Regions from separate parts of the Streptomyces violaceusniger Tu 4113 genome, predicted to be linked through region 2. Evidence: riboswitches for the same ligand, from Rfam matches in the RefSeq annotation. Region 2 holds a riboswitch; each other region holds the start of a gene.
What was found. A riboswitch is a leader RNA that binds a small molecule or an ion and turns the genes downstream of it on or off. The one in region 2 is predicted to bind cyclic di-AMP.

Region 1 (7,189 bases), 180 kb from region 2:
ACAAGGCCCTCTCCCGGTAGTTCAGCAGGCCCGAAATTGCCGAACGCCAATCGAACACCCGGCCAAGGAACTGCGTACAGTCAACCGAAAGACGGCCAAATGCCCTTTGCCGTACTGCTCAAAAGTCACGGAAGATTGTCGCTGCCGCGTACCGCCGGGTACAGTCGCCGCTAATTCTCCTGCAGCCGAGGCGAAAGAGAAGTTGGTGGTGAACGACCGTCACCCGTCGGGGGCCCCTCCGACCGTCCCCGCTCCTGACGCCTCGTATCCGTACGACGAGGCCTACGGCCAGCGACAGGACACAGCGCACGGCTACGCCGGGTATGACGGCTATTCCACCGGCAGCTTCGCCCACCTGGCCACGGCCTACGGCGACGGCGACCCGCTCTTCGGCACGCTCCCGGGCGCGTACGACGACGCGCAGGGCGCCCACAGCGGTCAGTACGACGCCTCGCAGTGGGGCGCCGTCGGCCAGCAGCAGACCGGGTCGTACGACACGGGCCACTACAACGCGGCCCAGTACGACGCCACTCATTACGACTCCGGCTCCTACGACACCACCGCGATGTGGGCCGCCGCCGGGTATCACCTGCCGACCGGCATCCCCGCCCAGCAGGACGCCGAAACCGGCGCCCAGTGGGACATCGGCGCCTGGGACACGGGCGCCACCGGCCACACCGAGATGCCGGGTCAGTGGGACCAGGGCGCGGGGTACGAGGCCGAGGCGTACACCTCGGGCGTGGACACCGGCCAGACCCAGTTCTGGGACACCTCCGCCTACGGGACCGTGGACGAGGCGCAGCACCACGACCACTCGGGGCCGGCCCAGCCGGGGTTCGACCACTCGGGCTTCGACCAGCAGGGCCTGGACCACCACCCCGGGCTCGACCAGACAGGGTTCGACCAGCACCAGCGCCAACCCGAGCACGAGCCGAACAGCTTCGAGCAGCCGAACGCCTTCGAGGCCAACGCCTTTGAGCAGACGGCCGCGTTCGACGAGACGGCCGCGTTCGAGCAGGCCACCGCCGCCGAGCAGACCGGCTCCTTCGAGCACACCGCCGTCTTCGACCCGGTCCACAACTCCGACCAGTCGTACGAGCCGGACCCCGAGGCGGAACCTGAACCCGAGGCGGCGGCCGTGCGGGAATCCGCCCCCTCCCCCCGCCGGGAGGCGAGCCGCGGTCGCCGCCGTACCCCCTCGCCCCGCCCCAAGCGCTCCGCGCTCCTCACCGTCGCCGTCCCCTCCGTCTGCGCCCTGGGCGTCACCGCTGTGGCCGCCGCCTCCGTCAGCGGCGTGGGAAGCGACAAGAAGGACGAGTCCACCACTCAGGCCGCCCCCGACACCGCGGCGGCCCCCGTGAAGCCCTCCGTGGCCAACAGCAAGCTGGACTCCCAGCTCGCCGGGGTCCGGGAGGGCGCCGACGACTTCCGCGACCGCGCCAGCCGCACCCAGGAGCGGATCGACCTCCAGGCGCGTCAGGCCGTCGAGAAGAAGCGCAAGGCCGCCGAGGCGGCGCGCAAGGAGGCGCTGCGCCCGAAGTTCGCGCTGCCCGTCGCCCAGCACGGCCTGAGCGCCATGTTCGGCCAGGCCGGTATCAACTGGATGTCCGTGCACACCGGCATCGACTTCCCGGTGAGCTACGGCACGCCCGTGATGGCCGCCACCGACGGCACCGTGACGACGCAGTGGAACGACGCCTACGGCAACATGGTCCTCCTGACCAGCCCGGACGGCACGGAGACCTGGTACTGCCACCTCAGTAGCGCCAAGATCCGCTCCGGCACCGTCAAGGCCGGGGATACCATCGCGTACTCCGGGAACTCCGGTAACTCCACCGGCCCGCATCTGCACTTCGAGGTCCACCCCGGCGGTGGCTCGGCCATCGACCCGCTGCCCTGGCTGCGCGGCCAGGGCCTCGACCCGACCTGACCGATCCGGGCCCCGGCCCCTGACCGCTCGCTGTAGCGCGCCACCGGCGCGCTACAGCCTCAGCGCTCGGGCCGCTGCGGCTACAGCTTCTCCACCGGTGCGTACCGCAGCAGCAGCCGCTTCGGCTTCTCCTCGCCGAAGTCGATCGTCGCCTCCGCGTTGTCCCCGCTGCCCTTCACCGCCACCACCGTGCCGAGCCCGAACGAGTCATGGGTGACCCGGTCACCGATGGCCAGCGCGACCACCGGACGCTCCGTGGCCCGCCGGGTCGCGAACCCGCTGCCCCCGGCGCGCGAACGCGACGACGACAGACCGGACGACAGCCCCGACGGCGGGGTCGAGGCGATGCCGCCCATGGACGCCGACGGGGTGGCGGGCCCGGTGCGCCGCCACCGCACATACTGGTCCGGGATCTCCTCCAGGAAGCGGGACGGCGGGTTGTACGCGGGCTGGCCCCATGCGCTGCGCATCGTCGAGCGGGTCAGATAGAGCCGCTCGCGGGCCCGGGTGATCCCCACATAGGCCAGCCGCCGCTCCTCCTCCAGCTCCTTGGTCTGGCCGAGCGCCCGCATATGCGGGAAGACGCCGTCCTCCATGCCGCTGAGGAAGACGACCGGGAACTCCAGGCCCTTCGCCGTGTGCAGCGTCATCAGTGTGATCACGCCGGAGCCATCGGTGTCCTCGTCGGGGATCTGGTCGGAGTCGGCGACGAGCGCGACCTGCTCCAGGAAGTCCGCGAGGGTGCCGGGGTTCTCCTCGCCGCGGTCCTGCTCGAACTCCAGGGCCACGGCGGCGAGCTCCTGCAGGTTCTCGATCCGGGTCTCGTCCTGCGGATCGGTGGACGCCTGGAGCTCGGCCAGATAGCCGGTGCGCTCCAGCACCGCCTCCAGGACGGTCGCCGGGCCCGCCCCGGACTCCACGATGGTGTGCAGCTCCTCCATGAGCGTGTTGAACCGCTTGACGGCGTTGGCCGAGCGGGCCGCCATGCCGTACGCGTCGTCGACCCGGCGCAGCGCCTGCGGGAAGGTGATCTTCTCGCGCAGCGCCAGCGCGTCGATCATGGCCTCCGCGCGCTCCCCGATGCCGCGCTTGGGCACGTTCAGAATCCGGCGGAGCGGTACGGAGTCCTCGGGGTTGGCCAGCACCCGCAGATACGCGAGGACGTCCCGGACCTCCTTGCGCTCGTAGAAGCGCACACCGCCGACGACCTTGTACGGCAGCCCGACCCGGATGAAGATCTCTTCGAAGACACGGGACTGGGCGTTGGTCCGGTAGAAGACCGCCACGTCACCGGCCTTGGCGTCGCCCGCGTCCGTGAGCCGGTCGATCTCGTCGGCGACGAACTGGGCCTCGTCGTGCTCGGTGTCGGCCACATAGCCGGTGATCTCGGTCCCGGCGCCGGCCTCGGTCCACAGGTTCTTCGGGCGGCGGTTCTCATTGCGCTCGATGACCGCGTTGGCCGCGCTCAGGATGGTCTGGGTGGAGCGGTAGTTCTGCTCGAGGAGAATCGTCCGCGCGGTGGGGTAGTCCTCCTCGAACTGGAGGATGTTACGGATCGTGGCGCCCCGGAAGGCGTAGATCGACTGGTCGGCGTCGCCCACCACGCACAGCTCGGCGGCCGTGGTCTCCTCGGTGTCCGTGCCCACCAGCTCGCGCACGAGGGTGTACTGCGCGTGGTTGGTGTCCTGGTACTCGTCCACCAGGACGTGCCGGAAGCGGCGGCGGTAGTGCTCGGCCACGTCCGGGAACGCCTGGAGCAGATTGACGGTGGTCATGATGATGTCGTCGAAGTCCAGTGCGTTGGCCTCGCGCAGCCTCGCCTGGTACATCGCGTACGCCTCGGCCAGCGTCTTCTCGAAACCGTCCGTGGCCTGTCCGGCGAAGGTCTCCTCGTCGATCAGCTCGTTCTTCAGGTTGGAGACCTTGGCACTGAAGGACTTCGGCGGGAACCGCTTGGGGTCGAGATCCAGATCCCGGCAGACCAGCGACATCAGCCGCTTGGAGTCGGCGGCGTCGTAGATCGAGAACGACGAGGTGAAGCCGAGCTTCTTCGACTCCCGGCGCAGGATGCGGACGCAGGCGCTGTGGAAGGTGGAGACCCACATGGCGTTCGCCCGCGGGCCGACGAGCTCCTCCACCCGCTCCTTCATCTCGCCCGCCGCCTTGTTGGTGAAGGTGATGGCGAGGATCTGGCCGGGGTGCGTGCCGCGGGCGCCGAGCAGATAGGCGATGCGGTGGGTGAGCACCCGGGTCTTGCCGGAGCCGGCGCCCGCGACGATCAGCAGCGGCGAGCCGGTGTGCTCCACGGCGGCTCTCTGCTGCTCGTTCAACCCGTCGAGCAGGGCGGACGGGTCCACGACGGGCCGCGGCGCGCCGTCCCGGTAGTGCGCCTCCCGGGGCACGGGCGCGTCGAAGCCGCCGCTGAAGAGGTGATGCGGCACGGCCTCGGCACCATCGGGGCCGGGGTGCGCCGAGTCCTCGGGCGGCGGTGGTGGCTCCTCGTTCGAAGGAGGCCCGAGGTCCGCCAGGAAGCTGTCGTCAAAGAGGCTGCTCATCGCTCCCCGAGTCTAGGCCGCCCCACTGACAGCCGATGCCCGAACATCACGAAACGGTTTCGGGCAAAACGGCCACCAGTCTTCACAGGAGCCCCACGCGTTGGCTACCGTCCTGCGTCAGGCGGCCCGGAAGATCCGTCGGCGAACCACGTCGGCACGGGCGGCCTCCGCCGAGTCCGGCACCGCCGTAAGGCGCCCGGAGCCGGGGACCCGACAACGCAACACCGGGGTGAATCGGCCCGAAGCGGCGTGGCACGCAAGTGCCGCCCGAACACGGCCGTAGGGCAACCTTCCGTACCGCCCGAACCCGACAGCTAACCCGGTAGGCGGTCCACGGAAGGAGCGCCTCCCTTGGCGTCGCACCGCAAGCCGCGGAGCCGAATACCGGCCCCGCTCACCGGTCACGGCCGCCGTACGGCCGTCGGGTTCACCACGGCCGCCCTCGCCTCCGTCACCCTCCTCTCCCAGACGGCCAACGCCGCGCCGGGCGACGACCCCAAGCCGGCCACCCAGTCGATCGACAAGGTCAAGGAGAAGGTCGACACCCTCTACCACCAGGCGGAGAGCGCCACCCAGCGCTACAACGGCGCCAAGGAGCGCGCCGATCAGCAGCGGGACAAGGTCGACAAGCTGCTGGACTCCGTCGCCCAGCGCACCGAGAAGCTCAACGAGGCGCGGCGCACGCTCGGCGCCTACGCCACCGCCCAGTACCGCGACGGCGGAATGGCCCGCTCCGCCGCGACCCTGCTGTTCTCCAACGATCCGCAGGACGTCTTCGACCAGTCGCATCTGATCGACCGGCTGACCGGTCGGCAGAAGCAGGCCGTCGACGACTTCCAGAAGCAGCAGGCGAGCGCCGCCAAGGAGCGCGGTAAGGCCAGCGAGAGCCTCGCCTCGCTGACCACGTCCCAGAAGCAGCTCAAGACCCAGAAGAAGACCGTCCAGGACAAGCTGACCGAGGCCCGGCGGCTGCTCGCGAATCTGACCGCCAAGGAGAAGGCGCGACTGGCGGCGATCGAGAAGAAGAAGGCGGAAGAGGCCCGCCGTAAGGCGGCCGCGCTCGCCGAGAAGCAGCGGCAGGAGGCCTCGCGCAAGAAGCAGCAGGAGCAGCAGAACGGGGACAGCGGCGCCGGTTCGACGACGCCCTCGACCCCCGCCAACAGCTCCAAGGCGGCCCAGGCCATCGCCTTCGCGAAGTCGCAGCTCGGCAAGCCGTATGTCTGGGGCGCGACCGGTCCCAGCTCCTTCGACTGCTCAGGGCTGACGCAGGCGGCCTGGAAGACGGCCGGGATCTCACTGCCGCGCACCACCTGGGACCAGGTGAAGGTCGGTACGCGCGTCTCGACGTCCGAACTCCAGCCGGGCGATCTGGTCTTCTTCTTCGACGACATCAGCCATGTCGGCCTCTACATCGGCGACGGGATGATGATCCACGCGCCGAAGCCGGGCGATGTGGTGAAGAAGGCGCCGGTCACGGAGATGCCGATCTACGGGAGCGTGCGGCCCGCGTAGGGCATGGGGGTCGCGTAGGACGCGAGGGGGCCGTGCGGGCCCCTGGCGTGCCGCTGCCCGGGGTCGGGGCCCCGGGCAGCGGCATCGTCACGTCATCGGCTCATGTGCCGTTCACGTGCCGGGCTTGCGCCCGTAGACGTACACGTCGTCGCCGTTCTTCAGCAGGCTCCAGTACTTCTTGGCCTCGCCCGTGCGCATGTTGACGCAGCCGTGGGAGCCGGGCGGGGACCATACGCTCCCGGCGATCGAGTGGAACGCCTGACCGCCGTCGAAGAACTGGCTGTAGGGCATGGCGACCTTGTAGAGCGTCGACCAGTGGTCGATGTTCCGCCAGTAGATCTTCTTCAGCCCGGTGCGGGTCTCGAAGCCGTTCCGCCCGGACCGCACCGGCACCGGCCCGTAGACCAGCCGGGAGCCGTCCTGGACCCAGCTGAGCTGCCGGGTGAGGTCCACGCAGGCGATGCGGCCCTTGTTGGTCGGGCACTTCTTCGCCGCGTTCGGGTTGTGTCCGGCGGCCTTCTGGGTGTTGATCAGGCTCATCACGCCCCAGGTGATCGGGCCCGCGTAGCCGATCGTCGGGCTGATGCCGTGGTTGACCTGAAACTTCTGGATCGCGAGACAGTCCGCCCGCGACTGTCGCCCGTCCACCGGGCGGCCCAGGAACCGCTCGGCCTGCCTCTGGTACGGCCCCACGCTGGTCGTGCACGACGACGCGGCCATGGTCGCCGGTGTCACCGACCCGGCCGACCTGCCCAGCGGCCGTGCCTGGGCCGGCCGTGCCTGGGCCGGCCGTGCCTGAGCCTGTGCCGGACCGGCGACGGCGACCGCGAGCGGCACCGTCATCCCCGCCAGCCCCAGCACGAGGCCCGCGCGCCGGCCACGCCGACCATGCCCGCTTCTGACTGCCCCCACTGTCCCCATGGCCACTCCTTTCGACTGCCTCGCCTTTTTACCAGGACAGCTCGCGAGTGCAAACGGTTGCCTCAGGTTCGTGTCGAAAAGGTGTCGGAATTGTCTCGGGATCACCTCAGATGATCACCTCATCAGATCCACAGCACGGCGATGAAAATGTTTGCCGTTGTCAAGGCGCCCACCGCGCCAAAGGCGGCAGACTCCACCTTCTCCTCGTCGCGCTTCACATACACCAGGCCGAGGACCACGATCAGCAGCGCCAGCTTCACACCGATCTTGA
Region 2 (7,189 bases):
GGACGCAGCCGATGTCCACGCTGCGGGCCGCCCGCACCCGTTCGCCGCCCTCGACGAACTCCGTCGAACCGCCGCCGATGTCCACCACCAGATACGGCCCGGCCACATGATCATGGCCCTGGAGCTCCATGGTGGCCCCGGTGAAGGAGAACTCCGCCTCCTGGTCCCCGGTGATCACCTCGGGTTCCACGCCCAGGATCTCCACGACCCCGCGCACGAACTCCTCGCGGTTCTCGGCGTCGCGGGAGGCGGAGGTGGCCACGAAGCGGATGCGCTCGGCGCCCAGCTCACCGATGACCACCGCATACTCGCGGCAGGCGGCGAAGGTGCGCTCCAGAGCCTCGGGAGCGAGCCGTCCCGTGCGGTCCACCCCCTGGCCCAGCCGGACGATGTTCATCCGGCGGTCGAGCTCGATCAGCTCCCCGGTGGCCGGATCGGCGTCCGCCACCAGCAGCCGGATCGAGTTGGTGCCGCAGTCCACGGCGGCGACGCGGGTCATGCGCTCCCCTCCCGGCTCTCGCCCTCGGCCCCGCAGGGGCTGACGCACGGGCCCTTGCGCCACCACTCCGGCAGCATCGCGAGCGCCTCGTCCCCGAGCGGATTGACCCCGGGCCCGGCCGCGAGGGCGTGGGCCACCAGGACGTGCAGGCACTTCACCCGGTCCGGCATCCCGCCCGCGCTGGGGAAGCCCTGGAGCACCTCGATGGCGTCGCGGCGCGCGATGTAGTCCTCGTGGGCGGCGCGGTAGGCGGCGGCCAGCTCGGGGTCGGTGGCCAGCCGGGCCGTCATCTCCTTCATCACGCCCTCGGCCTCCAGCGTGCCGATCGCGGACGCGGCACGCGGACAGGTCAGGTAATAGAGGGTGGGGAAGGGCGTACCGTCCTCGAGCCGCGGCGCGGTCTCCACGACGTCCGGATTGCCGCAGGGGCAGCGGTGCGCGATCGCACGCAGGCCCCGGGGCACGCGGCTGAGCTGCTCCCGTACGGCGTGAATGTCCGCGTCGGTGGGCTCGGTGGGCTCCGTCTGGGGCGGGGGCGTATCCATGAGTGGGAAAGTTCTTCTTCTTCGTTTCGGTTCGTCACCGGGTGCGACCGGTGGCCGGAGCGCGGCGCCTCAGCGGCGTGCGCTGCCCGCCCCCGCCGCGTCCGCCGTGTCCACGGCGTCCCAGAGGTTGGAGTACCAGGGGCGGCCGGCCGCGCCCTGGTCGGTGGAGCGCTCGGTGGAGCCGCTGCCGTCCACCACGCTGTAGCCGGTCTCCCCCGGCATCAGGAAGTGCAGCCGCTCCCGGGCCTGCTGCTCGGTGTAGGCGGGGTCGCGCAGCCGGGCCTTCCGCTCCCGCAGCTTCTTCACGTCCTCGCGGGCCCGCTGGGCCTCGCTCCGCTGCTCGGCGATGTCGGAGCGCTGGGAGATGTACTGCCGCATCGGGTAGGCGAGCGCCACCACCAGGGAGCAGACGACCAGCGCGAGCAGGGCCGCGCGGCCGGTCAGCCGGCCCCGGCGACGCTTGGTCCGCACCCGGTAGACCCGGGCGGCGGCGTGCTCGCCGAGTGCCTTGAGCCTGGTCGCGGTGGAGAACCGTTCGCGATCCGCCGGCACGTCGCCTCCCCGGAGATGACTTCGCTTGAGTGACGCGTAACGCCGTCCCCGGTCACGGTACGGGACCGCGGCCGGGGACGGGTGTCAGACGTGTCTGCTACTTGAGGTCGTACGCGGGTCAGCCCTTGAAGCGCGGGAAGGCCGAGCGGCCCGCGTACACCGCGGCGTCGTCGAGGATCTCCTCGATGCGCAGCAGCTGGTTGTACTTGGCCACCCGCTCGGAGCGGGCCGGGGCGCCGGTCTTGATCTGGCCGCAGTTGGTGGCGACGGCCAGGTCGGCGATGGTGACGTCCTCGGTCTCACCGGAGCGGTGCGACATCATGCACTTGTAGCCGCTGCGCTGGGCCAGCTCGACGGCGTCCAGGGTCTCGGTCAGCGAGCCGATCTGGTTGACCTTGACCAGCAGGGCGTTCGCGGTGTCGTTGTCGATACCGCGGGCGAGCCGCTCCGGGTTGGTGACGAAGAGGTCGTCGCCGACGAGCTGGACCTTGTCGCCGAGCTGCTCGGTGATGGTCTTCCAGCCGTCCCAGTCCTCCTCGTTCAGCGGGTCCTCGAGGGAGACCAGCGGGTACGCGGCGACCAGCTCGGCGTAGTACGAGGTCATCTCGGCGGCGGTGCGGGACTTGCCCTCGAACTCGTAGGACCCGTCCTTGTAGAACTCGGAGGCGGCGACGTCGAGCGCGAGCGCGATGTCCTGGCCGGGCTGGTAGCCGGCCTTCTTGATCGCCTCGAGGATCAGGTCGAGGGCCTCACGGTTGGAGCCGAGGTTCGGCGCGAAGCCGCCCTCGTCGCCGAGGCCGGTGGACAGGCCGCGCTCCTTCAGCACGGACTTCAGGGTGTGGTAGACCTCGGCGCCCCAGCGCACGGCCTCGGAGAAGGACTCCGCGCCCACGGGCGCGATCATGAACTCCTGGATGTCCACATTGGAGTCGGCGTGCGACCCGCCGTTGAGGATGTTCATCATCGGGACCGGCAGCAGATGGGCGTTCGGGCCGCCGAGGTAACGGAAGAGCGGGAGGTCGGACGCCTCGGAGGCGGCGTGCGCGACCGCGAGGGAGACGCCGAGGATGGCGTTGGCACCGAGCGAGGACTTGTCCGGGGTGGCGTCCAGGTCGAACATCGCCTGGTCGATCAGACGCTGCTCGGTGGCGTCGTAGCCGACCAGCTCGGGGCCGATCTGCTCGATGACGGCGAGGACGGCCTTCTCGACGCCCTTGCCGTGGTAGCGGTTCTTGTCGCCGTCACGGAGTTCGAGGGCCTCGAAGGCGCCGGTGGAGGCGCCGGACGGAACGGCGGCACGGCCGGTGCTGCCGTCGTCGAGGCCGACCTCGACCTCGACCGTGGGGTTGCCTCGCGAGTCGAGGATCTCGCGAGCTACGACGACGTCGATGGACGGCACGAGGTTCTCCTTCGTATGGGTCTGCGGTAGCAGCACGAGCCTAACGGGCCGGGAGGGCTGCACCCTGCGTTCGCCCGCCCCACGAGACAGAGGCGTGACACAAAAAGCCAGATTCCGAATCACATATCCGGATTTCTGGTGAATCGGGCAATGAGGGAGCCCCGGTGGGGCGCACCATAGGGGCGGCAGGCCCGACCGGGGCTCGTCTCAGGGGTTCTCGGACGGCGGCCTCGGAAGCCTCGGGAAGAGTGCTCAGGCCGCGGCCGCGGCTGCGACCGTGACTCAGCCGAGGTGCAGCTTCTGGCCCGGGTAGATCAGGTCGGCCTTCTCCACGATGTCGTCGTTCAGCTTGAAGAGCTTCTTCCAGCCGCCCTTGACGTGGTGCTCCTTGGCGATCTTGCCGAGGGTGTCGCCGGACTTGACCTTGTACTCGCCGTCACCCTTCTTGATCGGGCCACGGGGCTGCTCACGCGTGGCGCGCTCGGGCGCGGTGTGCGGCTGGGCCTTCGGCTGGGCAGGCTGGGCGGCCGGGGCCGACTTGGTGGAGGCCGACGGCTGGTCCTGCGAACCGGAGGGCGCGGAGGGGGCGGACGGCGCGGACGGCGCGGACGGCGCGGACGGGCTGCCGCCGGAGGTCAGACCCTTGCCGCAGACCGGCCAGGCGCCCTTGCCCTGGCTGCCGAGGACCTTCTCGGCTATCTGGATCTGCTGGCTCTTGCTGGCCTTGTCCGCGGTGGGCGCGTAGGCGGTGCCGCCGTACGCGGCCCAGGTGGAGCTCGAGAACTGCAGGCCGCCGTAGTAGCCGTTGCCGGTGTTGATCGACCAGTTGCCACCGGCCTCGCACTGCGCGACCTGGTCCCACTGGACGCCGCTGGCCGCGGAGGCGGAGGTCGCCCCGATGAGGGGCGCCGCCACGGCGGCACCGGCGAGACCGGTGAGCGCGGCGATACGGGTGGCCTTGGAGGGACGGCGGTGCTTCCCGTTGGACTTCAGCATCGTTGGTTCGTTTCCTCACCGACGCCTACGAGGTGAGCTGTCGGGTTCGGACGTGAGTTGCCCGGCCGGTCGCGATGATCGCTCCCGGCTTCACCCCTAGCCGACGAGCCCGTGTCCACAGGCCACTCGGCACCTACCTTGGGTCCCCCGCTCCTGCCTTCGGCGCTGACGCGTCGGTTTCCCCCCGACCGCCGGCAGGATTCGGCGTGACGATCGACGGTGCCCGCGGTGGCGAGCGGAAAGACGTTAAACACACCTCCCCAGAACGTTCAAACACCCCAATGGCAGCGAATGGGGCTGTAATTGATCTCACCCGGCCCACATCGGCGCAGGTAGGGCCGGGTGAGGAGAGATCGGACACGAGGTGCGCCCCGGAAATTGTGACGAGATGTATGTCTCACCGGAACCAGATCGGGCAATTCCCCCCGAATCACTGCTCCCTGATGGTGAGGTCAAGTCGCTGACCAGGGATGATCAGGTCGGGGTCGATTCCGATGAGGTCCTCGTTGCTCTCGTAGAGCCCTTCCCAACCTCGGGACACATTCCGGTCCTCGGCGATCCCTGACAGATTGTCACCGGGGCGAACAGTGTAATCGTCGCCCGTGGGGCCCTGGTCGCGGTCCACGGCGTCACGCGAGGCATGGCGCCCGGAGGGCTGCCCGTCCGCCGAATCGCCGTCCTCGGCCCGCCCCCCGGCGTCCGGGGAGCCGCGGTGGCGGCCGGAGGGCGAGGGGTCGGCGGAGGGATCCGCCGAGGACCCCTTCGAGCCGTCCGACGCCGAGTCGGCCGGGTCGTCCGAGCCGTCCGAGGTCGGGTCATCCGAGGCCGAGCCGTCCGACGTCGGGGTGTCCGATGCCGAGCCGTCCAGTCCGTCGGGGGACTCGGAGGTGTGGGGGGCCGCCGGCTTCTCGGCCGATCCGGACGAATCCGGCTTACCGGCGCCGTCGGACGTCCCCGAACGGTCCGACTCCGGGGAGGAGGAGCCGTCCCGCTCCCGGCCCCCCGTCTCGCCCCGGCCCGCCCCCGGGTCCCGGGTGGCCGTGCCACCGGGGTCCACATCGGGGGCGCCGGAGCCGTCGGTGAGCCCCGCACCCAGCGCACAGCTCGGCCAGGCGTCGGGGCCGCGGTCGCCGAGGATCGACTGGGCGACGGATATCTGCTGGGAGCGGCTGGCCAGGTCGGGGCGCGGGGCGTACTCCGTGCCGCCGTAGTCCTTCCACATGTCGAGGGTGAGCTGCAGTCCGCCGTAGAAGCCGTTGCCCTCGTCGGCGCTCCACATACCGCCGCTCTCGCACTCGGCGACCTGATCCCAGGTGGCGGTCTGGGCGGCCTGTGCGCCGGACGCCCCGAAGAGGGGCAGGGCGATGCTCGCTCCCGTGACCCCCGCCGCGACGATGATGGCCGGAGCCTGACGGGGGCGACGGTGTCGACCATTACCGGAACGCATGCGATTGCCCTCTCTATGGCGAACTCGGTTGCCGGTGAACATAGCGAGGGCACTCGATCATCACAAGCCGATGTATCCCAGGTCACGCCACGGTCACACGACTGATCATTCGTCACCAATGTCCGTAGTACGGGGCTTGGCAGCCTCAGCGGTCCGCGGAATCCCAGGTCACCGGGAGCGTGCGCAGCCCGCGCATGATGAGCCCGCCGCGCCACCGCAGATCCTCCGGTTCCGCCGCGAGCCGCAGTCCGGGCAGGCGCCGCAGCAGGGTGGCGATCGCGGTCTGCGCCTCCAGCCGGGCGAGCGGGGCGCCGAGGCAGTAGTGGATGCCGTGGCCGTAGCCGAGGTGCTGGTTGTCGCGGCGGGTGAGGTCGAGGACGTCGGGCTCAGCGAACCGCTCGGGGTCCCGGTCGGCCGCGGCGAGCACCACCAGCACCGGCTCCCCTTCGGCGATGCGCTGCCCCGCGAGGGTGAGCGGCTCGGTGGCGAACCGCCAGGTGGCGATCTCCACGGGCCCGTCGTAGCGCAGCAGCTCCTCGACCCCGGCGGCCAGCAGCCGCTCGTCCCCTTCTTCCAGGGCCCGCTGCATGACGGCGCGCTGCTCCGGATGGCGCAGAAGTGCGTAGACGCCGTTGCCGATGAGGTTGACTGTGGTCTCGAAGCCGGCGAACAAGAGGATGAAGGCCATGGCCGCGGCCTCGTTCTCGGTGAGGTGCTCACCGTGGTCGCTGGCCCGGATCAGCCCCGAGATCAGGTCCTCCCCGTCCTCTTCTTCCCTCCGCTCCACGAGCTCCAGGCGCTTGCGGTGGATCAGCTCGCCGAGATACGCGCGGATCCTCTTCACGGCGCGGGCCACGCCGCCGCGCGGGCCTCCGCCGTGCCGGATCATCGCGCCGGCCCAGTCCCGGAAGTCGTCCTGGTCCTCGCGCGGCACCCCGAGCAGATCGCAGATCGCATAAATAGGGAGAGGAAAGGCGAACTCATGGATCAGGTCCGCCTCTCCCCTTTCCTCGAAGGCGTCGATGAGCTGATCGGTGAGGGTCTGTACCCGAGGGGCGAACGCGGCCACCCGGCGCGGGGTGAACGCCTTGGAGACCAGCCGTCGCAGCCGGGTGTGATCGGGAGGGTCGATATTGAGCAGATGCGTCATCAGGTCGGCACGTTGTTCGCCGGGAATGCCCACCTTGCCCTTTGCGTGAGCCGCCGCGCTGTGCCGCTGGGGGTTCTTGGAGAGCCGGGGATCGGCCAGCGCCTTCCTGGCATCCGCGTAACGGGTCACCAGCCAGGCGTCGACACCGCTGGGCAGCGTGGTCCGGTGCACCGGGGCGTGCTCGCGCAGCCAGGCGTACGCAGGGTAGGGATCGGTGGCGAACTCCCAGGTGAAGAGGGTGGGAGCGGAGCTGTCACGAGGCTGTTCCGACACGCCCCGACGATACCCGCGACCAGTCGCCCCCTCCGGCCTGTCGGAAGTAACGGGCAACAGAGAAATAAGTGAATAAGCAGAACAAAGAGAATAAGAGAGCAATGACCGGGATGAATGTCCAGCGGAATTCCTCATTCATCTCCACACACCCTTCACCACCCATGCACAGCGCGGGTCGAATGCCCGGATATCTGATGGCTGCGACCGCCGTTCGGTGGTTGCCCGCGCCGCCCCGATACGAACCCCCGGGGCATGCCCTGACGTCGGTCAACGCGGTGAACTGGCGGTGTGGCTGAAACGACGTCAGGTGAACGAATGGGACTGGGGC
Region 3 (7,189 bases), 9.5 Mb from region 2:
TCAAAAAATCCGGACGGACCCATGCTCGGGTTCTCAAGCGGTGCCTGGGAAGAATTCATCGCGGCCGTGCAGCGCAAGTACCTGAACTGACCGACCTCACGGTTCTACGCGCCCCATAACGACTTGCACTAACCACCAATTCCGGGAGCGTCAGCGAGCACTCGTCACAGTCGCGCAAGATCTCCAGCCAAGTCGTTGTAGTCCTTCAGCCGGTTCTGTTCAGTCATCTCCCGCCACAGTTCAAGTTGAGTGGGCTCGCTCTTCTTGTGCTGGACTGTTCCCCATGCCTGGACCGCAGCCTGCGTCTCTTCGAAGGCGAGGTGGTAGACGGCGTCTATCTCGCCAGTCCCACGCGTTAGCGAAGCCAGGCGACTCGGTAGTGGCTCTGTTGTAACTGCGACCAAGTGTGGCGTCCGCCCCCGGCGGGACCGCACTAGAAGGTTGAACTCGTGCCGGACGTTCTGCGCGCGGTCTGACCGCAGTGTCCATTTACAGGAGACCACCGCGTGGAGCGGATGACCAGGTACGTCGAGTGCCACGGTCACATCGGGAGCAATTTGATAGTCAGTTCCGAGTGCCACACGCAGGCTCGGGTTCTCAGCAAGAAGCGTGCGCAGCCCGTCAAGGTGCTTATACTGCTGAAAGTTCCTGACGTCTTTCCCGCGCCCTACTGCCCAGGCCCTATTCGGCTCAAGGCTGGGCAGCTCAGAGACAAGTTGATCATTAACGGCGTTTTCGAGTGCGGTTCCCCTGCTTTCCTCCTTGGCATCGGATGAGTTCGCAGAAACCTTGCGACTAACTCCCAGGTCATCGAGCACGGATTTTGCGATGTGCAGGCTGGTTTTGTTGTCTACGTCCGAGATGTTTGGAGCCCAGGGCTCATCACAGACATCGATCACCTTTTGGTTGGCTGAGCTCTTCCAAGCGAGGAGTTCGCGAAGCCAATCCGGTGCCGCCATGCCTACTTCCTTCCAGAGAACAGCCACTCACGGAGGGACCCACCGGTCTAAGGGTCATGTAAACGGCTAGCCAGGATTTTAGAGCAAAGATCCTCTGCCGAACTGATGCCCCCACAGGAGCGAGGCGGGCCTGCCTACCACCCTTGGCCGCGACATCCATTCTCGGCGTCTACCTTCGTAGGGTCGAGGGTGAGGAGCCCCTTGGAGTGGGAGGTAGTGGGATGGCTGGAGTGTCGGCGGGGGTTGTGGCGGCGGGTGGGTTGGTTGGGGGGTATGGGGTGGCTCGGTGGACCAAGAAGCGGCCATTGGGTGGGGTCGCGTTGGCTGCTGCCGGGGTCGTGGCCACTCAGGGGTGGCGGGAGAAGGCGGGGAACGGGACAGCGGCCGCGCTCAGTAGGGCGTATGTGGCCGCCTTCGCCGGGTCGCATCCGCTCGCGAAGAAGATCGGGGCCTGGCCGTCCGTCTTTGCTGTCGCGGGTGGGGTTGCTCTCGCGTCCTGGGTTCTTGCCGATCGGCGGTAGGGGTTCGTCGGCGTATATGGAGGACTGACGAGGGCGGGCTGAGTTGGTCTTTGGGGTGCCCGCCCTCGTTGGGGTTTTGTTTGGTCGGCCGGCGCTCAGTCCGACGCCGAGGTCAGCAGGTCCAGTTCCGGCTGGGTCAGCTTGAGGTCGACCGATGCCAGCAGGGGCGGGAGCTGGTCGACGGAGCGGGCGCTGGCGAGGGGGGCCGCGACGGTGGGCTGGGCGAGGAGCCAGGCGAGGGCGACCGTGGTGGGCTCGGTGGCGTGGTTGGCGGCGACGTCGTCCAGAGCGGCGAGGACCTTCTGGCCGCGCTCGGTCTCCAGGTGCTGGGCCGCGCCCGAGGAGCGGGGGCTGTCGATCGCCGTGCCCGGGCGGTACTTGCCGGTCAGGAAGCCGGACGCCAGGGAGTAGTACGGGATGGTCGCCAGGTGGTGGCGGGCGGCGACGTCGGCCAGCTCGCCCTCGAAGGTGTCGCGGGAGACCAGGTTGTAGTGCGGCTGGAGGGCGACGTAGCGGGCCAGGCTCTCCTGGGTGGAGAAGGTCAGCAGGGCCTCCAGGCGCTCCGCACTGACGTTGGACGCGGCGATCTCGCGGATCTTGCCCTCTCCGACCAGCTCGTCCAGGGTGCTGATGATCTCCTCCACCGGCACCGACGGATCGTCGTAGTGGGTGTAGTAGAGGTCGATGTAGTCGGTGCGCAGCCGCTGGAGGGATTCCTCGACGCCCGATTTGATGGCGGACGAGGTCAGACCGCGCGGCTCCGGGGAACCGCCGCCCACCTTGGTGGCGAGGACGACGTCGGAGCGGTTGCCCCGGGAGGCGAACCAGTTGCCGAGGATGGTCTCGGACTCGCCGCCCTCGTTGCCCGGCACCCACGCGGAGTAGACGTCGGCGGTGTCGATGAAATTGCCGCCCGCCGCCACGAAGGCGTCGAGTACGCGGAAGGACTCGGCCTCGTCGGCGGTCCAGCCGAAGACGTTCCCGCCGAGAGAGAACGGGAAAACGGACAGATCGCCGATCTTCTGTGTGTTGTCAGCCATACGTTTTTACAACGGGCGGCTGGGCGGGGTTGTTCCTGAGGGGGTTGTTCCGGGGGGGGGTGTTCCTGAGGGGGTGTTCCTGAGGGGCGGCCCCGTCGGGGCGTAAACCGGCGGCCCTGGCGTCAAGGGGGGAGAGAGCGCCAGAGCCGCCGGAGTATCAGGGATTCATCCCGTGCTGGCGCAGCCAGGGCATCGGGTCGATCGGCGAGCCGCCGCCCGGCCGGACCTCGAGGTGGAGGTGCGGGCCGGTGACATTGCCGGTGGCGCCGACGCGGCCGATCACGTCGCCCGCCGTCACCTTGCCCGAGGTGACGACCATCGAGGACAGGTGGCAGTACCAGATCTCGGTGCCGTCGCTGAGGGTCAGCACGATGCGGTAGCCGTACGAACCGGCCCAGCCCGCCTGGGTGATGGTGCCGCCGTGCACCGCCTTGGCCGGGGTGCCGGTCGGGGCGGCGAAGTCCTGGCCGGTGTGATCGGCCGACCAGATGTCGCCCGCCTGGCCGAAGCTCGCCGTCAGGGTGTACGAGCCGACGGGGAGGGTGTACGCGGCGGCGAGCCTGGCCTGGCGCTCGGCCGCGGCCTTCTTCTCGGCCGCCTCCTTCGCCCGCTGCTCGGCGGCCTTCTTCTCCGCCTCGGCCTTGGCCTTCCGCTGGGCGGCCACCTCCGCGGCCTGGTCGGACGCCTTCGCCGCGGCGGCCTTCGCCGCGGCGGTGCGGCTGTCCTCGTCCGCCGAGTTCTGCTGGTTCTCGGCCTGCTGGAGGATGCGGGCGCGGAGCGCCTCGCCCGCGTCGGTGGTGCCGCGCTGCTCGTCCTCGCTGGTCAGGCCGGCCTGGGAGAGGGGGGCGGCGGCCGTCTGCGGGCCACTGCTGTCGTCCGACGTCCAGGAGCCGATGCCGGGCAGGTCCTTGGCGGCGGGCAGGCTGGCTTTGACCTCATCGGCGACCTGGCCGAGATCAGGCATGGAAATGGGCGGCTTGGGACGGTCCTTGGCGCTGGCCATACCGCCCGCACCGACCGCCGCGATCACGCCGACCCCGAGGACGGCGCCGCTGCGCGCCATGGTCCCGCCGCGCTGCTTGGCCACGCGGTGCCGGCCGCGTACGGGAGCGATGGACTCCTCGGTGGGGTTCCACTCCTCCCAGGGCTCGGTCTCGAATCCGGCACCCGGGCCCTCGAACGCGTGCCCATCCGCGTCCAGGTACCGATCGTCGGGGGCGAAGTGGCCGTCCCCGGAGCTCATCCCGCCGCCGGCGTCAAAGCCGGGGCCGTAGGCGGTGGCGGTCCCCAAACCGCCTCCCCGTGTGCGATACGGGGCTTCGTCCAGGGCAGACCTGTTGGACGCCACGGAGGCGCACTCCTTTCCTTCCTTCTCGCCTACCGGGTTAGCTGACGGGTTCGGAGCAGGAAGGTCTCCTACGGGTCAGGTTCGACCCGATTCACCCCAAGGTGTTGGTTCCCCGGTTCCCTTGGTGCTGCTGGTGGTGCGGTACTGCCGGTGTGCGTACGGGATTCGGCGACGGCGCACGGTGCCGCCCTTGCGACGGTTGTGACGACCGCGCTGCGTTATCGAACGTTAATAGAGAGCACGATGTGATTCCAAGCTGTTCTGAGGAATCCGCGCACCTTTGGCATGAACTTAGCGCTCAAGAGGGGACAGATGGGGGCGAGTCGACGCACTGGCCAAAGGTTCGCAAAAACGCGTGCAGACCGATCGTGCAGCAATTGTTATGCGGAGGGGGCTCGGTCGACTACGCACGGTAAGGGCCCGGTCGGCTACGGACGGTGTGGGGCTCCGCTGTCCTTCGTATGGCCGCCGCGGTTCGCACCACCGTCGTCGAGCCCGTTGCCCCTGTCGTCCCCCTGACCATTGCCCCCATTGCCCTGCCCGTTCCCTCGTCCGATCCCGCGGGCCGGGGTCCGGCGGACCGCCAGCAGCGCCATGTCGTCCGACGTCTCGCCGCCCGTATGGCGCTCGACATCGGCCACCAACACGTCCAGCAGCTCCTGCGGATCGGCGAAGCGGCGGCCGCGTAGCTGCTTCTCCGGGTCGTAGAACTCGCCGTCGCGGTCCCGGGCCTCCGTCACCCCGTCCGTGAACAGCAGCAGCGTCTCCCCCTCCTCGAACCCCAGCTCCATCACGCGGTCCGGCCACCCGGCCAACTCCCCCATCCCCAGCGGCAGCGCCGACGCCTCCGGCTCCAGGGCGCGCACCGCGCCGTCCTCCGCGATGAGCAGCGGCGCCGGATGGCCGCGGTTGATCAGCCGCAGGATGGAGTCGCCGCGCGGAATTTCGGCCACCACCGCCGTCGTGAACCCCTCGAACACCTCCAGGTCGGCCCGCCGGGCGCCCTCACGCCGCAGCGCCCGCTCCAGGCGGCCCACGAGCGCCTCCAGGGTCGTCTCCTGCTCCGCCGCCTCCCGGAAACAGCCGAGGAGGATCGCCACGACCTCCACGGCCTGCAGCCCCTTGCCGCGTACGTCCCCGACGATGAGCCGTACGCCGTGCGGGGTGTCCTGGACCGCGTACAGGTCACCGCCGATCGCCGCGTACTTCTCCGCCGGTACATACCGCGCGGCGATCTCCAGCCCGGCGAGACGGGCGGGCGGCGCGGGCAGGACGGCGCGCTGGGCCGCCTCCGCGACACCGCGCGCCGAGGCGAGCCGGTGGTAGCTGCGGCGTACGACACGGTTGATCGCCACCGCCAGCACGGTCACGGTGGCAACCGTGACGATCTCGGTGGCCGCCTGGGTCGGGTCCCTCACACCATGCAGCTCCGCCAGCAGGCAGGTCGTGAGGACGGCGGTGACGGCCATGATGAGGGTCTGGCGCAGCGGTAAGAGCGCCGCGGCGGCCAAGGGGGCGGCGGCGAAGAAGGGCGAGGCGGTGTAGCCGGACGGGGTGGCCAGGTCGAAGCTGACGCCGCCGAGGAGGAGGATGACGGGAACCCAGCGGGCCACCCGGCGGCCCGGCGGCCCCTTGCCCTCATCCTCGGCCGGGCCAGGTCCCGCGGTGGGCCCGGTGAACCCGTCGGCGGAGGCGCCACCGGCCGCGGCGCCGGTGTCGATGAGCGTGTGCAGACGGGTGTGGCGGCGGTGGGCGTGCGGGCGGCTCAGCCGGGGCCAGGCCGTACGCCACTCCGTACGGGCGCCCGTACGAGCCCTGCTCCCTCGCACCCGCACCGGCTTCTCTCGCTTCCCTGGTCCGCGTCCCGTCGCCGTCACAGCGTCGCCGTCGTCACAGCGTCGCCGTCGCCACCCTGGTCACCTTCGTCACCAGGCTTCCGGCTGACGGGCTGCCAGGCGAATCGGTGTCGGCCAAGCGGGTGCTGGACGGACGCCGTGAGCGGGCCCGGCTCCCGTGCGTGCGCTGCGGGCACAGGACGGGCGCGCGACGGGGGCACCGCGGGCACGCGAGGGGGCGCTGCGGACACGTAGCGGGCACGTGCCGGCGCGTCAGGGGCTGTGGGCGCGTCAGAGCCACGAGGGCGTCAGAGGGCGTCAGAGGTTACGCGGCGGGCGCGCTGCGGGCCCGTCAGAGGCCACGAGAGCGTCAGCGGCTACGGGCGCATCAGAGGTTCGGATACGCCAGAGATTACGGATGCTTCAGAGGTGACGAGTGCGTCAGCGGCACCAACGCGTCAGAGGTCGACGCCGAGCGCGCGGGCGTGACGGTCCGCCGCCAGCTCCGCCGAGACCTCGTCGAGGTACACCTCGCACACCAGCCGTCCGTCCCGGGTGAGATTGTGCTCCAGCTCCCACAGCACGACCTCGTCCCCTCCCGCGAGCAGGAAGGCGTGCTCATAGAAGCGGCACCAGGTCGCGTCGGGGCCGCCGGAGCGGCGCCGGGGCTTGGGCGCGAGGGCGATGTCATGGGCGAACGCGGTCGTCAGCAGCCGCTCGGTCTCCTCGCCCGGGCGGTCGGGGTTCTCCGCGCGGCGCAGGACACGACGGGCATGGTCGGCCGAATTGTCGGCCACATACGCACGGGAGCTCTCCAGGGGCTCGGCCGTGTGCAGCAACTGGTCCGGCAGCCACAGCGGTAACCCGTCGAGCTCCTCCCAGCGGGCGCCGCCGAGGCGATCATGGACGCGGCGCTCGGCCAGCGTCAGGGCTTCCTCGTCCGCGTAGAGCTCGTACAGCGGGCGACCGCCCTCGCCGGTGTTGTGCTCCAGTTCCCACAGCAGCAGGCTGCTGCCGTCGGGGAGCAGGAAGACATGCCGGTAGGTGCTGTAGCCAAGCTGGCCGCACCGCTCATTGCACTGTCGGCAGGACCGCAGCTCGGACTGGTGCATCAGGGCGCTCCGCGCCTGGTCCAGCACCGCCTCGCCGATCTCGAAGCCGTTCTGCGCACGGGCCAGCAGCCCGTCCATCAGCTCGGCCGGGGTCCCGTCCGCTCGTGAGTGCCCCATGCCTCTCCTCCCGCCTCCCGGCGTTGATTCGCCGCGCCCCCCGGGCGACCACCTCGCGCACTTAGCGTAGCGGCGTGAACACGCGCCGCGCTGCGGTTCCGCGAAGCTGTCGGTGTGACTGTGCCTCACTCACTCCTGCGTCGTAGGGCTTGGATGTATCACTCGTCCGACCGGTCGAACAAGTAGGCGGGCGGGGCAGGGTGGGTCGGTCGGCCACCGTGGGCGCCGGGTCCCAGCGCGTCCAGGCTCCCTCTGCC
Region 4 (7,189 bases), 7.7 Mb from region 2:
GCCCTGGTGGGCGTCCTGGACGAGGAAGGCGACCTCGGCCTCGTCGGCGGGGGCCGCGGCCGGCATCCCCCGTCCGTCGATGCGGTCGTACCGCACGGTGGCGATGAACTCATCCCCCACGATGGCCGCCAGACCCACCCGGTCGACGTAGTCGTGGTGGGTGAAGCGGTGGACGTCGCGGTCGGAGAGGCGGGGGTAGGGCGCGAAGAAGCGGTAGTACTTCGACTCGTCCGAGACCCGCTCGTAGAAGCTGACCAGCCGTTGGGCGTCATCTGGGGTGATGGGACGGATCTGTGCCGTGCCGCCGTCCCGGAGCACCACATCGGCTTCCCAGTGGGTCGGGTAGGCGTGACGGTCCGACGGGCTCCGCATGGGGCCCAGGGTACGGGCCGGCCCGGTCCGGATGGTGGACACCCTTGCGTCGGGCCCAAGTGTCGAGGGAAGGTCCGTATCGGGCCAGTCCGGGCATGCCCGGGCCCACTCGGACATCGGCCGGGTGAATCCGGACACCGTATGATTTTGGTCTAGACAACAGCACCCGTCACACCTGAAGGGCAACACCATGGCTGAGCGCCGCGTCACCATCGGCTGGGCCGAGGGCCTGCACGCCCGCCCTGCGTCGATCTTCGTCCGGGCGGCCACCGCCGCAGGCGTCCCCATCACGATCGCCAAGGGCGACGGCACCCCGGTCAACGCCGCCTCCATGCTGGCCGTGCTGGGCCTCGGCGCCCAGGGCGGCGAGGAGGTCGTCCTCGCCTCCGACACGGACGATGCCGAGGTCGCGCTCGACCGGCTGGCGAAGCTCGTGGCGGAGGGCCTCGAGGAGCTTCCCGAGACCGTCTGATCCCCCTCTGATCCACCTGTGATTCCCGTGTGATTCCCGCGTGAATCAAGGATTCGGCACGGCGGGGCCGCGGTGACCATTACGGCCACCGCGGCCCCGCTGTTTTTCCGTTTCCACCCCGATCCGGAAGAGCGAGAACCGGGCGCCGCGAAAGCACGCAGAGAATTCCCGAGAGTTGTATACGGGATCGCTGTTAATTCCGGCCGCTCGCCGTGTTTACGGAATGTTTCGAAGCCCTCACCGGGATCGGGCGGCGCAGCCGGTATTCCGCCAGCGCGCGCTCGGTGTGCGCCGCGGCGAGCGCCCGCGCCCGGTCGGCGTCGCCGCGCGCCACCGCGTTCACCAGCGCACCGTGCTCCGCCCAGGACTCCACGGCCCGCGCGGCCGGGTCGGGGCGCCGGGCGCTCCCGGGCGGTACGGGCTGCGGCGCGGGAGCGGGCGCGTACACCCACGCGGTCTTGCGGCGCAGTTGGACGAGCATGGCGGCCAGGCTCGGGCTGCCGGACGCCTGGGCGAGCGTCTCGTGGAACCAGTCGCCCAGCGGCGGCAGCTCGCCGAGACGGCCGTGCTGGGCCCGCTCCCGGCCGAGCCGGACCAGCCCGCGCAACACCTTCAGATGGGCCTCGGTACGGCGCTGTGCGGCCCGTGCGGCGCCCAACGGCTCCAGCAGCGCCCGGATGTCCAGCAGATCGGCCGCCTCGCGCTCGGAGGGCTGGGCGACGCAGGCCCCCGCATGCCGCCGGGTCGTCACGAAGCCCTCGGACTCCAGGGTGCGCAGGGCCTCGCGGACCGGCACCCGCGAGACACCGTAGCGCCGGGCGAGAAGTTCCTCGGTGAGCCTGCTGCCGGGCTGATATGTGCCGGAGACGATGTCGTCGCGAATCGCCGTGCACACCGCATGCGCCGAAATCCGGCGACCGCCCTGGACCGCGGTCGTATCCCCGCTCATTTCCGGTCCCACATTGTCGAACCTCCGCCTTAACGCCCGCGAAACGCATCCATGGAACGCGCGTTGAACGACTCTATTCCAATCGGACGTCATTTCCGATGGCGGAGTGCATTTCATGGATATTTTTTGGTCAGCGGGCGGCGGCACGCCGAAGGCCCCGTCCGGTGGACGGGGCCTTCTCGGATTCTCGCGGGACCGCGGCGTGCGCGGCGTCTCGCGGGGTCGGACGTCCGCGGAGTCCGCGAGGTCAGACGTTGACGCCGTGCGAGCGCAGATACGCCAGGGGGTCGATGTCCGAGCCGTAGTCCGGGCTGGTGCGGGCCTCGAAGTGCAGATGCGGTCCGGTGACGTTGCCGGTGGCGCCCGACAGGCCGATCTGCTGGCCGGGGGTGACCTTCTGGCCGACCGAGACGCTGATGGACGACAGGTGGCCGTACTGGGTGTAGGTGCCGTCGTTCATCTTGATGACGACGTTGTTGCCGTAGGAGCCGCCCCAGCCCGCCTCGACGATCTCGCCCATGCCCACGGAGTGCACGGAGGTGCCGGAGGAGGCGTGGAAGTCGATGCCGGTGTGGCTGCCGGAGGACCACAGTCCGCTGGCCGCCTGGTAGCCGGTGGAGACGTAGGAGCCGGTGATCGGCGTCTCGAAGGTGTTGAGGCGCTTGCGCTCGGCCTCGCGCGCCGCGCGCTCCTTGGCCTCGCGCTCGGCTTTGGCCCTCTTCGCCGTGGCCTCCGCCTTTCTGGCGGCCTCCTGGCGGGCGATCGCCTCCGCCTTGGCCTTGGCGGCGGCCTGCTCGGCGGCGGTCTCCTGGGACTGCGCCTGGGCCTCGATCTGGTCCGCGATCCCGTCGCCGATCACGATCGCCTGGGTCAGACCGGCCTGCTGGGGGCTGGGGCCCGTGTCGGCCGCGAACGCCTGTCCGGTGATCCCGGCGACGACGCCCGAGGCGACGGTGGTGATGCCCACGACGTTCGCGCCGGTGCGGACGTTGACCTTGGTGGTGCGGCGGTGTTTCCCGGTGGCAGTGCGGGTGGACGCCATGCTGAGGCGCACTCCTTTCCTTCCTTCTCGCCTACCGGGTTAGCTGACGGGTTCGGAGCAGGAAGGTCTCCTACGGACTCCTCCCCCGGCCGGGGAAGGCGCCCGATTCACCCCTGGGGACGTGTGGGTCCCCGGCTCCCCTGGCTCGCGCCGTACGGGGACTCGGCGATGACTGTCCGTGCCGCGGGTGCGGCGGGTTGCTGGCGAACAGCCGGACTGACGCTAAACGGGCCCGCTTTCGATCACCAAACGGTTCCGGTTTTTTGTTGCTCTCCCCACAAACCAAACAAGCTGTCACTCCCGCAAATCGGGCATGAAGGAAGGACCCCGGCACCCTTATGGGGCCAGGGTCCTTCCGCTGTGAGCTCGTTGAGCGGACCGGCTGCCGGATCGTCAGCGGACCCGGATCGTCAGTGAGCCGGCCGGATCACCGGTTCTTGGTCCGGATCCGGCCAACTCCGGGCGGCTCAGCCCGAGATGACGCTCACCTCGCCGATGCCCAGCGCCCGGACCGGCTCCTCGATCGCCGAGGCGTCCCCGACCAGCACCGTGACCAGCCGGTCCGCCGGGAAGGCGGACACCACCGCGGCGGTCGCCTCCACCGTGCCGGTCTCCGCGAGGCGGGCGTACAACTGCGCCTGGAAATCGTCCGGAAGGTGCTGCTCGACCTGGTCGGCGAGAGTGCCCGCGACGGACGCCGCCGTCTCGTACTTCAGCGGGGCGACGCCCACCAGGTTCTGCACCGCGACATCGCGCTCCTCGTCGGTGAGCCCCTCCTCCTTCAGCGTGCGCAGCACCTTCCAGAGGTCCTCCAGCGCGGGCCCGGTGACCTCGGTGGCCACCGAGCCGCTGATCGCGAGCATCGCGGCGCCCGCGGAGCCGCCCGAGGGCGCCGGGGGCGCGGAGCGCAGCACCTGGCCGAAGGCGCGCACCCCGTAGGTGTAGCCCTTCTCCTCGCGCAGCACACGGTCGAGGCGGGAGGTGAGGGTGCCGCCGAGGCAGTACGTGCCGAGCACCTGCGCGGGCCAGATCCGGTCGTGGCGGTCGGCGCCGACGCGCCCGATGAGCAACTGGGTCTGCACCGCACCCGGCCGGTCGACGATCACCACACGGCCGAGGTCGTCCGCGACGATCGGGGGAACCGTGCGCGGCGCGCCCGCCCCGCCCGTCCAGGCGCCCAGGGTGTCGGCGAGGGCCCCGTCGAGGTCGACCCCGGTGAGGTCGCCCACGATGACGGCGGTGGCGGTGGAGGGGCGGACATGCGCCTCGTAGAAGGCCCGCACGGCCGCGGCGTCGATGCCCTCGATGGTCTCCTGGGTGCCCTGGCGCGGCCGGGACATCCGCGACTCGGCCGGGAAGAGGGCCGCGGAGAGGGCCATCGAGGCGCGGCGGGCCGGGTTGGCCAGCTCATGGGGGATCTCGTCCAGCCGGTTGCGCACCAGCCGCTCGACCTCGCCGTCCGGGAAGGCGGGGGCACGCAGGGCGTCGGCCAGCAGCCCGAGCGCCTTGGGCAGCCGGGAGACCGGGACCTCCAGGGAGACGCGGAGGCCGGGGTGGTCGGCATGCGCGTCCAGCGTGGCGCCGCAGCGCTCGAGCTCGGCGGCGAACTCCTCGGCGTCGTGCTTGTCGGTGCCCTCCGACAGGGCGCGCGCCATGATCGTGGCGACGCCTTCGATCCCGGCCGGCTCGGCGTCCAGCGGCGCCTCCAGATTGATCTCGACGGCGACGACCTGCTGGCCGGGGCGGTGGCAGCGCAGCACCGTAAGGCCGTTGGGCAGCTCACCGCGCTCGGGGGCCGGGAACGCCCACAGCTTGGGCGCGCCGCCCTTGGGCTGCGGGTGGAAGGTCATGGTCGCGGTGACGGCGTCGCTCACTGGGCCGCCTCCCCTTCTGCGTCGGTCTCGGCGGCTTCGGCGGTGTCGGCTGCGTCCTCGGCGCCCTGGACGGGCTCGTAGACCAGCACGGCGCGGTTGTCGGGGCGCAGCCGCGCCGCGGCCACGGCCCGCACCTCCTCGGCGGTGATGTCGAGCACCCGCTCCACGGCGGTCAGCGCCAACTGCGGGTCGCCGAAGAGCACGGCGTACCGGCAGAGCTCGTCGGCCCGGCCGCCGACCGTGGCCAGCCGGTCCAGCCACTCGCGCTCGATCTGCGCCTGCGCCCGCTCCATCTCCTGCGGGGTCGGCCCCTCCTCGGCGAAGCGGGCCAGCTCCTCGTCGACGGCGGTCTCGATGGCCGGCACCTCGACACCGCCGGAGGTCTTCACGTCCAGCCAGCCCAGCGAGGGGGCGCCGGACAGCCGCAGCAGGCCGAATCCGGCGGCCACGGCGGTGCGGTCGCGGCGCACCAGGCGGTTGTGGAGCCGGGAGGACTCCCCGCCGCCGAGGACGGTCAGCGCCAGATCGGCGGCGTCCGCCTCACGGGTGCCGTCGTGCGGCAGCCGGTAGGCGGCCATCAGGGCGCGGGCCGGGACCTCCTCCTCCACGACCTCGCGAAGCTGGTCGCCGATCACCTCCGGGAGCGTGCCGTCGCGGGGCGGCCGCTTGCCGTCGTGCGAGGGGATGGAGCCGAAGTACTTCTCGATCCAGGCGAGCGTCTGCTCGGGGTCGATGTCGCCCACGATCGACAGCACGGCGTTGTTCGGGGCGTAGTAGGTGCGGAAGAACTCCCGCGCGTCCTCCAGGGAAGCCGCGTCCAGGTCGGCCATGGAGCCGATCGGGGTGTGGTGGTACGGGTGGCCCTCGGGGTACGCCATGGAGACGAGCTTCTCGAAGGCGGTGCCGTACGGGACGTTGTCGTACCGCTGGCGGCGCTCGTTCTTGACGACGTCGCGCTGGTTCTCCAGGCTCTCCTCGTCCAGCGCGGTCAGGAGGGACCCCATCCGGTCGGCCTCCAGCCACAGGGCGAGCTCGACCTGGTGGGCGGGCATGGTCTCGAAGTAATTGGTGCGCTCGAAGCTGGTCGTGCCGTTGAGCGAGCCGCCGGCCCCCTGCACCAGCTCGAAGTGGCCGTTGCCGGTCACCTGCGCCGAGCCCTGGAACATCAGGTGCTCGAAGAGGTGAGCCAGGCCGGTGCGCCCCTTGACCTCATGGCGCGAGCCGACGTCGTACCACAGACAGACCGCGGCGACCGGGGTCAGATGGTCCTCGGAGAGCACCACGCGCAGGCCATTGGCCAGGCGGTGCTCGGTCGCTTTCAGGCCGCCGGAGCCGGCCTGCTGCGTGGCCGTGTGACCCATGGGCATGTACGTCCCTTCGATCGCGTGATGGAGCGCGTGCCAGCCGCATGCGCAGCGCTTCTGTCACTGTATGCAAGGGGACGGACATCTGGCGAAGTTCCGGTCCGTTCCCGTCCTCCCAAGCTGCCGCGAACCGTTTCCGCAGCCCCTCGGGCGCCGCACATCGCCCTTCGAGGGGCCGTCACACGGGGTTGCCGGACCCGGTTTCGGGACCCGCTCCGGGCCTTGCGACCCCGGGCCGTTCCACACTTGTCGGCGGCCCGGGCCACAATGGTCCGCGTCAGATCCCGCATCGGCAGTTGAAGGAGCCGCAAGCGCGATGGCCCGCCGCAGCACGAAGACCCCGCCGCCGGACGACTTCGAGGAGCGCATCCTCGACATCGACGTCGTCGACGAGATGCAGGGCTCCTACCTCGAGTACGCCTACTCGGTCATCTACTCGCGCGCGCTGCCCGACGCCCGTGACGGGCTGAAGCCCGTGCACCGCCGCATCCTCTACCAGATGAACGAGATGGGGCTGCGCCCCGAGCGCGGCTTCGTCAAGTGCGCCCGCGTCGTCGGCGAGGTGATGGGAAAGCTCCATCCGCACGGCGACGCGTCGATCTATGACGCGCTGGTGCGCATGGCGCAGCCGTTCTCCATGCGCCTGCCGATGGTCGACGGCCACGGGAACTTCGGCTCCCTGGGCAACGACGACCCGCCCGCCGCGATGCGGTACACCGAGTGCCGCATGGCGTCGGCGAGCTCGCTGATGACGGAGTCGATCGACGAGGAAACGGTCGACTTCTCCCCGAATTACGACGGCAGTGAGCAGGAGCCGGTCACCCTCCCCGCCGCCTATCCGAACCTGCTGGTCAACGGCACGTCCGGGATCGCGGTCGGCATGGCGACCAATATGCCGCCGCACAACCTTGGCGAGGTCATCGCCGCCGCCCGCCATCTCATCAGGCACCCGGGCGCGGACCTCGACACCCTGATGCGCCATGTGCCGGGCCCCGACCTGCCCACCGGCGGCCGGATCGTCGGCATGAGCGGCGTCCGGGACGCGTACGAGACCGGGCGCGGCACCTTCAAGATCCGCGCCACGGTGGCCGTGGAGGACGTGACGGCCCGCCGTAA

Region 1: it holds a riboswitch for cyclic di-AMP, as region 2 does, so the genes downstream of both, STRVI_RS40835 (NlpC/P60 family protein) here and STRVI_RS40050 (transglycosylase family protein) in region 2, are expected to answer to the same signal.
Region 3: it holds a riboswitch for cyclic di-AMP, as region 2 does, so the genes downstream of both, STRVI_RS01570 (M23 family metallopeptidase) here and STRVI_RS40050 (transglycosylase family protein) in region 2, are expected to answer to the same signal.
Region 4: it holds a riboswitch for cyclic di-AMP, as region 2 does, so the genes downstream of both, STRVI_RS09370 (M23 family metallopeptidase) here and STRVI_RS40050 (transglycosylase family protein) in region 2, are expected to answer to the same signal.

Annotation. Positions count from the first base shown of each region.
Region 1 is NC_015957.1:9,984,241-9,991,429, forward strand. It holds gene STRVI_RS40825 (M23 family metallopeptidase) at 209-1,930, shown strand; gene pcrA (DNA helicase PcrA) at 2,011-4,485, opposite strand; cyclic di-AMP (ydaO/yuaA leader) riboswitch at 4,659-4,829, shown strand; gene STRVI_RS40835 (NlpC/P60 family protein) at 4,837-5,997, shown strand; gene STRVI_RS40840 (L,D-transpeptidase) at 6,109-6,918, opposite strand; gene STRVI_RS40845 (hypothetical protein) at 7,041-7,189, opposite strand, start outside.
Region 2 is NC_015957.1:9,804,120-9,811,308, forward strand. It holds gene STRVI_RS40030 (Ppx/GppA phosphatase family protein) at 1-499, opposite strand, end outside; gene STRVI_RS40035 (DUF501 domain-containing protein) at 496-1,044, opposite strand; gene STRVI_RS40040 (FtsB family cell division protein) at 1,114-1,596, opposite strand; gene eno (phosphopyruvate hydratase) at 1,715-2,995, opposite strand; gene STRVI_RS40050 (transglycosylase family protein) at 3,278-3,991, opposite strand; cyclic di-AMP (ydaO/yuaA leader) riboswitch at 3,999-4,166, opposite strand; gene STRVI_RS40055 (transglycosylase family protein) at 4,422-5,438, opposite strand; gene STRVI_RS40060 (cytochrome P450 family protein) at 5,584-6,861, opposite strand.
Region 3 is NC_015957.1:336,594-343,782, reverse strand. It holds gene STRVI_RS01585 (DUF397 domain-containing protein) at 1-90, shown strand, start outside; gene STRVI_RS53980 (NgoMIV family type II restriction endonuclease) at 165-959, opposite strand; gene STRVI_RS53975 (hypothetical protein) at 1,181-1,480, shown strand; gene STRVI_RS01575 (aldo/keto reductase) at 1,576-2,520, opposite strand; gene STRVI_RS01570 (M23 family metallopeptidase) at 2,678-3,868, opposite strand; cyclic di-AMP (ydaO/yuaA leader) riboswitch at 3,880-4,014, opposite strand; gene STRVI_RS01565 (PP2C family protein-serine/threonine phosphatase) at 4,297-5,703, opposite strand; gene STRVI_RS01560 (DUF6227 family protein) at 6,162-6,932, opposite strand.
Region 4 is NC_015957.1:2,124,221-2,131,409, reverse strand. It holds gene STRVI_RS09385 (bifunctional acetate--CoA ligase family protein/GNAT family N-acetyltransferase) at 1-372, opposite strand, end outside; gene STRVI_RS09380 (HPr family phosphocarrier protein) at 563-844, shown strand; gene STRVI_RS09375 (GntR family transcriptional regulator) at 1,038-1,793, opposite strand; gene STRVI_RS09370 (M23 family metallopeptidase) at 2,041-2,835, opposite strand; cyclic di-AMP (ydaO/yuaA leader) riboswitch at 2,850-3,013, opposite strand; gene STRVI_RS09365 (M16 family metallopeptidase) at 3,303-4,685, opposite strand; gene STRVI_RS09360 (M16 family metallopeptidase) at 4,706-6,076, opposite strand; gene STRVI_RS09355 (DNA gyrase/topoisomerase IV subunit A) at 6,390-7,189, shown strand, end outside.